3 regions of the Candidatus Chlorohelix allophototropha genome follow, and region 3 is predicted to be linked to each of the others. Evidence: a T-box and tRNA genes for the amino acid it is inferred to sense, from the RefSeq annotation. Region 3 holds a T-box; the other regions hold tRNA genes.
The links. A T-box is a leader RNA that pairs with one kind of tRNA and senses whether it is charged. The one in region 3 lies ahead of OZ401_RS07320 (valine--tRNA ligase), so its partner is inferred to be a tRNA-Val.
Positions count from the first base shown of each region.

Region 1: it has a tRNA-Val gene. The T-box ahead of OZ401_RS07320 (valine--tRNA ligase) is inferred to sense a tRNA for this amino acid. The anticodon was not compared.
Region 2: it has a tRNA-Val gene. The T-box ahead of OZ401_RS07320 (valine--tRNA ligase) is inferred to sense a tRNA for this amino acid. The anticodon was not compared.

Region 1 covers NZ_CP128399.1:2,845,469-2,847,741, forward strand. The annotation lists gene OZ401_RS12430 (C39 family peptidase) at 1-1,162, shown strand, start outside; tRNA gene OZ401_RS12435 (tRNA-Val) at 1,227-1,300, shown strand; gene OZ401_RS12440 (polysaccharide deacetylase family protein) at 1,397-2,273, shown strand, end outside.
Region 2 covers NZ_CP128400.1:942,359-944,631, forward strand. The annotation lists gene OZ401_RS16705 (VOC family protein) at 1-114, opposite strand, end outside; gene OZ401_RS16710 (hypothetical protein) at 254-898, opposite strand; tRNA gene OZ401_RS16715 (tRNA-Val) at 1,085-1,157, opposite strand; gene OZ401_RS16720 (secondary thiamine-phosphate synthase enzyme YjbQ) at 1,272-1,868, opposite strand; gene OZ401_RS16725 (alpha/beta fold hydrolase) at 2,037-2,273, shown strand, end outside.
Region 3 covers NZ_CP128399.1:1,699,274-1,701,546, reverse strand. The annotation lists gene OZ401_RS07325 (acetyl-CoA hydrolase/transferase family protein) at 1-260, opposite strand, end outside; T-box leader at 605-839, shown strand; gene OZ401_RS07320 (valine--tRNA ligase) at 942-2,273, shown strand, end outside.

The DNA of each region.
Region 1 (2,273 bases), 1.1 Mb from region 3:
TTTGCTCATTAACTTGCTAGCTATATTTGGTGAAGTCGTACCCGCCCAAGCCTATAAAGCAGAAGCAATACCTGGCAGTTCCAAAATAGATAACATGCCGGTTTACGCACAGCAGCGCACCCTTAGCTGCGAATATGCTGCCACACGCGCCGCATTAGGGCGGTGGGGCATAAATATCAGTGAATTAGACTTTATTAACGCTATACCACAAAACCCCAATCCACATTTCGGTTATCGCGGAAATATCAATGGGGTATTCGGTGGAACGGTAGATTACGGCATTTATGCTGAACCGATTGCACTCTATCTCAACTCGCGTGGAATAAATACCAAATTGTTGTCGGGAGGCGTAGAGGAACTTAAAAGCGAAATTTCCAAAGGTCGCCCAGTAGTAGTGTGGGTTCCTAGTGGGGTAGGCTGGGGTAGCCCATACCTTACTAGTTACGAAGGCATAAACTTCAAATTAATGGCTTACGAGCATGCGGTCACTGCTTACGGCTACGATGAGGATGGGATTTATATTGCCGACCCGGGTTTTGGCACTTACGATTATTATAGCTGGGATCGCTTTATACGAGCGTGGGGCTATCTAGATAACATGGGTATGTCGATTTTACCCGGTAGCCCGGCTTATACGGCAGATGAAACCTATGGAATCGCGCCCCAATTCTACCGCCAGTGGCTTTTAGAAGGTGGACTTGATCTCTACGGCTACCCGATTTCGCTGTCGGTGGAAAATAATGGCAAAATCGTCCAGTATTTCGAACGGGCGCGTATGGAATATGATGTAAGCGAACCAGTTACCCAGACTATCGCATTGGGACTATTAGGAAGTGAGATAACAGCAACCCGTACAAATGAACTGTTCTTCCGCCCTGTTGCGCCCTTAAAATCCGATAGTATCTGGTATCTGGAAGAAACCGGGCATACGTTAGGAGGGGCTTTCCTATCGTACTGGCTTAGCCAAGGCGGGTTAGCAGTTTTCGGTTATCCCATCTCAGAACCTTTTGTAGAGCATGGTCAGGTAGTGCAATACTTCGAACGAACTAGGCTTGAATTGGTTCCGGGCACTAGTAACCAAATTACGTTGGGCTTGTTGGGTAGAGAATTGCTCATTAGAAAACCTGCTACCATACTGACCCACCTGCCGATTATGGATTAAAAATTCGAATTTCTTTGGTTGCAAAGCCCTACCCATCGTGCTATAATTTTTGTCACCTGAATAAGGGCAATTAGCTCAGTTGGTTAGAGCGCACGGTTCACATCCGTGAGGTCACTGGTTCGAGCCCAGTATTGCCCACTTTTTATGTCTGCTATTCCTCATTGCTTGTAACCTCTCTCCAATCAGTTCGTTTTATATAGTGTGAAATAATAATCTTTATGAGGATTCATGTATATGCGGAAGCGCTTAATTCTACTACTTTTGTTTTGCATGCTTTTCAGCGCTTGTAGCTCCGATAGTGTGCCGAATGAAACGCTTACTCCTAATCCGGAAGTGTCGTCTGCACCTTTCTGGTTTCTTAGAACACCTACACCACTTGAAGAAACAATCAATACCACCTTGGAACCCGCAATAACCATTACGCCGATTCCTATTGCTACCGAGCCGCTAACTACTGCGCCAGTCACTACTATTGATATTACAGAGCCAACTGCCAGCCCGGTGCCGCTAAATACTACTACCGTGGCAAAAACGGTTGCCAGTCCACCTAAAACCACCACGATTGCAGCTAAAACCACTATAGCCGCCACCGTTGCCTATGCAACCCCTATACCCGGTTTAAGTGAAATTGCAAAAGGGCGAACCGGCAAAAAACAGGTAGCCATTACCTTTGATGCCGGATCGAGCGGTGAGGCTTTTCCTTTGATTAAAACCGCACTTGACAAGTATGGCATAAAAATCACTTTCTTCCTGACAGGTCTATGGGCAGAGCATTACCCACAATATGTTAAACAACTCGCGGACGACAAAATGGAATTGGGCAATCATTCTTGGAATCATCCCGATATGACCAAAATCGGGATGGAGGAGATTCGTACTGAGCTTTTACGCACCGATGCGCTAATCCAACAACAAGCCGGGAAATCTACCAGACCGCTTTTCCGCTTTCCCTATGGAGCGCGAACGGCTCGAGAACAAGGTATCGTAAACGGGCTAGGGTATCGCTCAATTTTCTGGACGCTGGACAGCCTCGATTCAGTGGGTGCGCCAAAAAGCGCGGATTTTCTGGTACAGCGCATAAATGGACAAACCGATGCCCAATTAGATGGGG
Region 2 (2,273 bases), on a different replicon from region 3:
AACATAATATTCCGAATCCACAAACGGCTCGACCTCTAAAAGTACACTATAAAACTGCTTTGCCCGATTTATATCTGTGACGGGATAGATAATTGTCTTTATACCTTGATTCATAAAAAACTCCTTATATATTCTCTGATTCATTGAACTTCTTACCGACTTTGTTTTTTTGGCTGGAAAAGCCATTGCACAAAGCTGCTCTCCGTGCAGTAGTTTGATGGCGACATTGTACGGATGAACATTTAAATACTTGTTAATTTAGTTTTTCTGCCTCTTTATCGTAGCTCTTTTGCAGCAATTCCGCTTCTGCACTGGCGAACTGCGAAACAAGGCTCGTGCCGCTAACCACTTCTCGTCCACCCGCTTCGGGTTCAATCGTTTCAGAATTGGAAACACCTAATACGTTTGAGCGATCTTGATTTAGGGAAATAGCGCTTCGATAAATTCGATCTTTCGAGTTTAGCAAAGCAGCAGGATCGGTATAACGATTCTGTGGGTAAGTAGTCATACCCCGATTGCTAAAAACTTGGCGAATTTCTCGGTCGTAGGCTCCGGCTGTGCGCATCGTGTCACTGATTTTATTCCCTAGTTTTTCTTCCGAGAGTTTACCTTTGCTTGGATTGGTAGGTATAAACGCCGCCACAATCACTTTGCCCTTTTCTACCTCTGCCTGATAATATTCAGCATCTTCTTCGGTAATGTCCGCTTCAAAAATGGCCTCCCGGTATTCGGCTACAGGCGCAGCTTCGATGGTATTATCAAAAGAAGGCTTTTCATCATCACTTGTTTTTTGAATCAGATTTATTAATTCGGGAGCATAGTTATCTTCCAACATTCGTTTAACGAAACGTTCGGCTTGTCCTAGATTATTAAAATACCCGATTACGGTTCTAGCCATTAACTTTCTCCTGTTACATCCCGGCTTCAGTATTACTTCAGGATTTCATTATATCAAAAGAAGGCTTATTTTCTAGAAAAAAGAAAATGGATGTGTAATATTAGGTAAATAGATTTTTACTATTGATGTGTATTTCTAAAATCTAGGGTTGTGAAAGGGGCTATTTAGGGAAGATGGCACAAAAAATGGGCAGTACAGGACTCGAACCTGTGACATCCACGGTGTAAGCGTGGCGCTCTACCAACTGAGCTAACTGCCCGAAACAACGGCTAATAATATACCAGAAAAAACAGACCTTGGCAAATCGTTTTAGATACGGATTACCTATTGGGATTATGCTAGGTCTGCTTATTGTCAGAATATAAAATTACTTCTAAATACCGGAAACCATTACCGACACAGTGCGTGGCAGCGGGCGATCAAGTTCTACTAGGAAAATGCTCTGCCAACGTCCGATAGTCATTTGACCTTCCACCACCGGAATAGTTTCGCTGGTAGATAGCACCAAATGTTGACAGTGTGAATGACCGTTAGGAGTTTCCCCCGGATTCATATTATGGGTACGAATGCTGAAATCATTGTGGCGATAATACTCATCCGATGGGAAGAGCTTGGAGATTCGCTGGCACATATCAATCAATAGCAGCGGTTCGTTCTCATTAATGACGATGGAAGCGGTGGTATGTTTTGAATAAACCGTAACAGTACCCATGCGGATGCCGGACTGGGTAACTACCTGGCGTACAGCTTCGGTTATATCCGTGAAATTTGGAATATCTATCTGAGTTTCAATACTCAGTTGGACTGAATGACAATGGTAACTTCCGCTTTGGGTTACCGCAGCGTTAGTAGGTTGTGCACTGGTATTCTTGGGTTCATTGGGTACGGCGTGATAACCGTTTAATTTACTTAAACCGTTAGTCACAATGGGATTCTGATTTTCGACTACAATATCAGGTTGAAAGGGCATCTATTACCTCCATTATTCAATATAAACTTGCAGTATTTTAGCTAGAAAAATTGAAGTCGGCAATGATAAAAGCTACTAAAATAGCTATATGCTACTATTTATCCTCGAAATCAAATCATTTACTAACTATTATCCGGTTTTTTAAGCATTAAGGGCAAGGATTACACTTTGGAATCTCCTGAAATTACTATAACGCGCGGTTTTATCTCGCTGGATTGGGGACAGATTCATTACCGGACGGCAGGGCAAGGTATTCCGCTGGTGCTTTTGCATAAAACCTATTTCTCATCGCGTAGCTATAGCAAGGTATTGCCCTTGCTTGCCGACGGTTTCCGGGTAATTGCGCCCGATCTGCCCGGAAATGGTGAATCCGATGATCCTCCTCGCCAATGGGAATTGGAAAGG
Region 3 (2,273 bases):
GGATGCGGGAAAAAGCTTTTCAAATGCAGCTTGCATTCTGCCAAAAGCTCGACATCGGCATAGAGAGGTGGAGGCGAACCAGCCCCGCGATAGGTTAGGGCGTATAGAGTCGCGCCGCTGAGGGGTGAAGCGCCAGAGCGAATGGCAGCCAAAAGAGCTTCCAATAAAGATTGAGGCTCAGCACAAGCGGAATGAAGCGCGATTATAGGGGCGGCAGGCAATAGCTCTAGACATTCGTTAGCAGATTTGAGCAGTTTCAATAGTCAGGTTTCCTCTTTTTTAGGGGCATTATACCTGTGCGTATAAAATAACACAACGCCGAGGGAAACAGCTCGGCGTTGTTGCGAAACGAACAACGAAAGGAGATTTAACAAATATTGAGGGATATATTCTAAGGATTAGTACGGAGATACCGGCTGGCTCAACCGGGTTTTTTATTGCTTATGTACTTTCCAATTGAATTATTACACTCCAACATTACAAAACAAATTACAACGATATTTAGTTTTTTTTATTAAGAATAATTAAACTCTAGAATAAACTTTCAACTCGCTTGACATTTTTAGCATTTATTGGTACAATTTTATTCGGTTAGCTGTATATATTATAAACTGGGAACAGGAAGAGTAAGTTCTAACTACCTTTAGAGAGCGAGGGTCAGCGGCTGAAAGCCCTTGCAGGCAACAGGAGAACCGAACGTAGCCTGGGAGTTCTGCCCCTGAACAATCCACAATAGGGGGTGGCGGGTAAGGACCGTTATATCCGCGCTGAGAGCAGCCTTTTCGGCTTGCTGAAGGTAGGGTGGTACCACGCGAGGCTTTTGCCCTTTCGTCCTTACGGAGACGGATGGGTATTTTTATTTTATAGGAATTTTTGGAAATCATTAAATGTGTGCAATCGTGGAATACGCTTTAGATAAACAGCGATGAGAGGAAATTATAATGACGGATACTAACAGAAAAGAAATGCCAAAAGCCTATGATCCAAAAACTACCGAAGAACGGCTTTATAAATTCTGGGAAGAAAACGGCTGGTTTACTCCTAAAATTGATTCCAAGCGTAAACCCTACGTAATAATTATGCCCCCTCCCAACGTGACAGGCGCGTTACATCAGGGACACGCTATGTTTGTGGGTGTGGAAGATGCGCTGGTGCGGTGGCGGCGCATGAACGGAGATTCTGTGCTGTGGCTGCCCGGAAGCGACCATGCCGGTATCAGCGCTGAAACGGTGCTGGAAAAACAGGTGCGGAAAGAATTTAAAAAGAGCAAAAATGAAATCGGTAGAGATGCTTTCCTAAAGCGCATGTGGCAATGGATGGATGAATATCGCGATGTGATTGTCAACCAATTGCGTGTGTTAGGGGCAAGCTGCGATTGGACTCGCAAATGCTTTACGATGGATGAAGGTCCTCAACGAGCGGTGCGTACCATCTTCAAGAAAATGTATGACGAGGGCTTAATCTATCAAGCAGAACGTATCGTGAATTGGTGTCCCGGTTCGCAAACGGTGGTCAGCGACCTTGAAGTGAACATGGTCGAGGAAGAAGGCTTTCTGTGGCACATCCGTTATCCGGTGAAGGGTGAGCCTGAGCGTTATGTGATTGTGGCAACCACTCGCCCTGAAACCATGCTAGGTGATACATCGGTGGCGGTGCATCCCGAAGACGAACGCTATAAAGACTTGCACGGCAAAATGCTCATCCTACCACTCATGAATCGTAAAATCCCAATTGTGGCAGACGCAGGCGTGGATAAGGAGTTCGGCACAGGTGCGGTGAAAGTTACGCCCGGTCATGACCCGCTCGACTTTGAAATTGGGCAGCGTCATAATCTGCCAGTCATCACCATACTGAATCTGGATGCTACTATCAATGAGAATGGCGGACAATATCAAGGGTTAGAGCGTTTCGCGGCTCGCAAGCAAGTGGTGAAAGACCTTGAAGAACAGGGCTATCTGGTGAAAACCGAACCCTATCGCCATTCTGTGCCTTACAGCGAAAAAGCGGGTGTGCCGATTGAGCCGTTAGTGCGGATGCAGTGGTGGCTAAAAATTCAACCCCTCTCCGAACCCGCCCTACAGGCAGCGCTGGATGGTCGTGTTAAGTTTGTGCCGGAGCGTTTCACCAAAGTCTATACCCAATGGCTTGAAAATATCCACGATTGGAATATCTCGCGCCAACTTTTCTGGGGACATCGTATTCCGGTTTGGTACTGTGGAAATTGCGGTAAGCAAACCTGTACTGCTGACGATTCGTTAAAGGCTTGCGAGCAT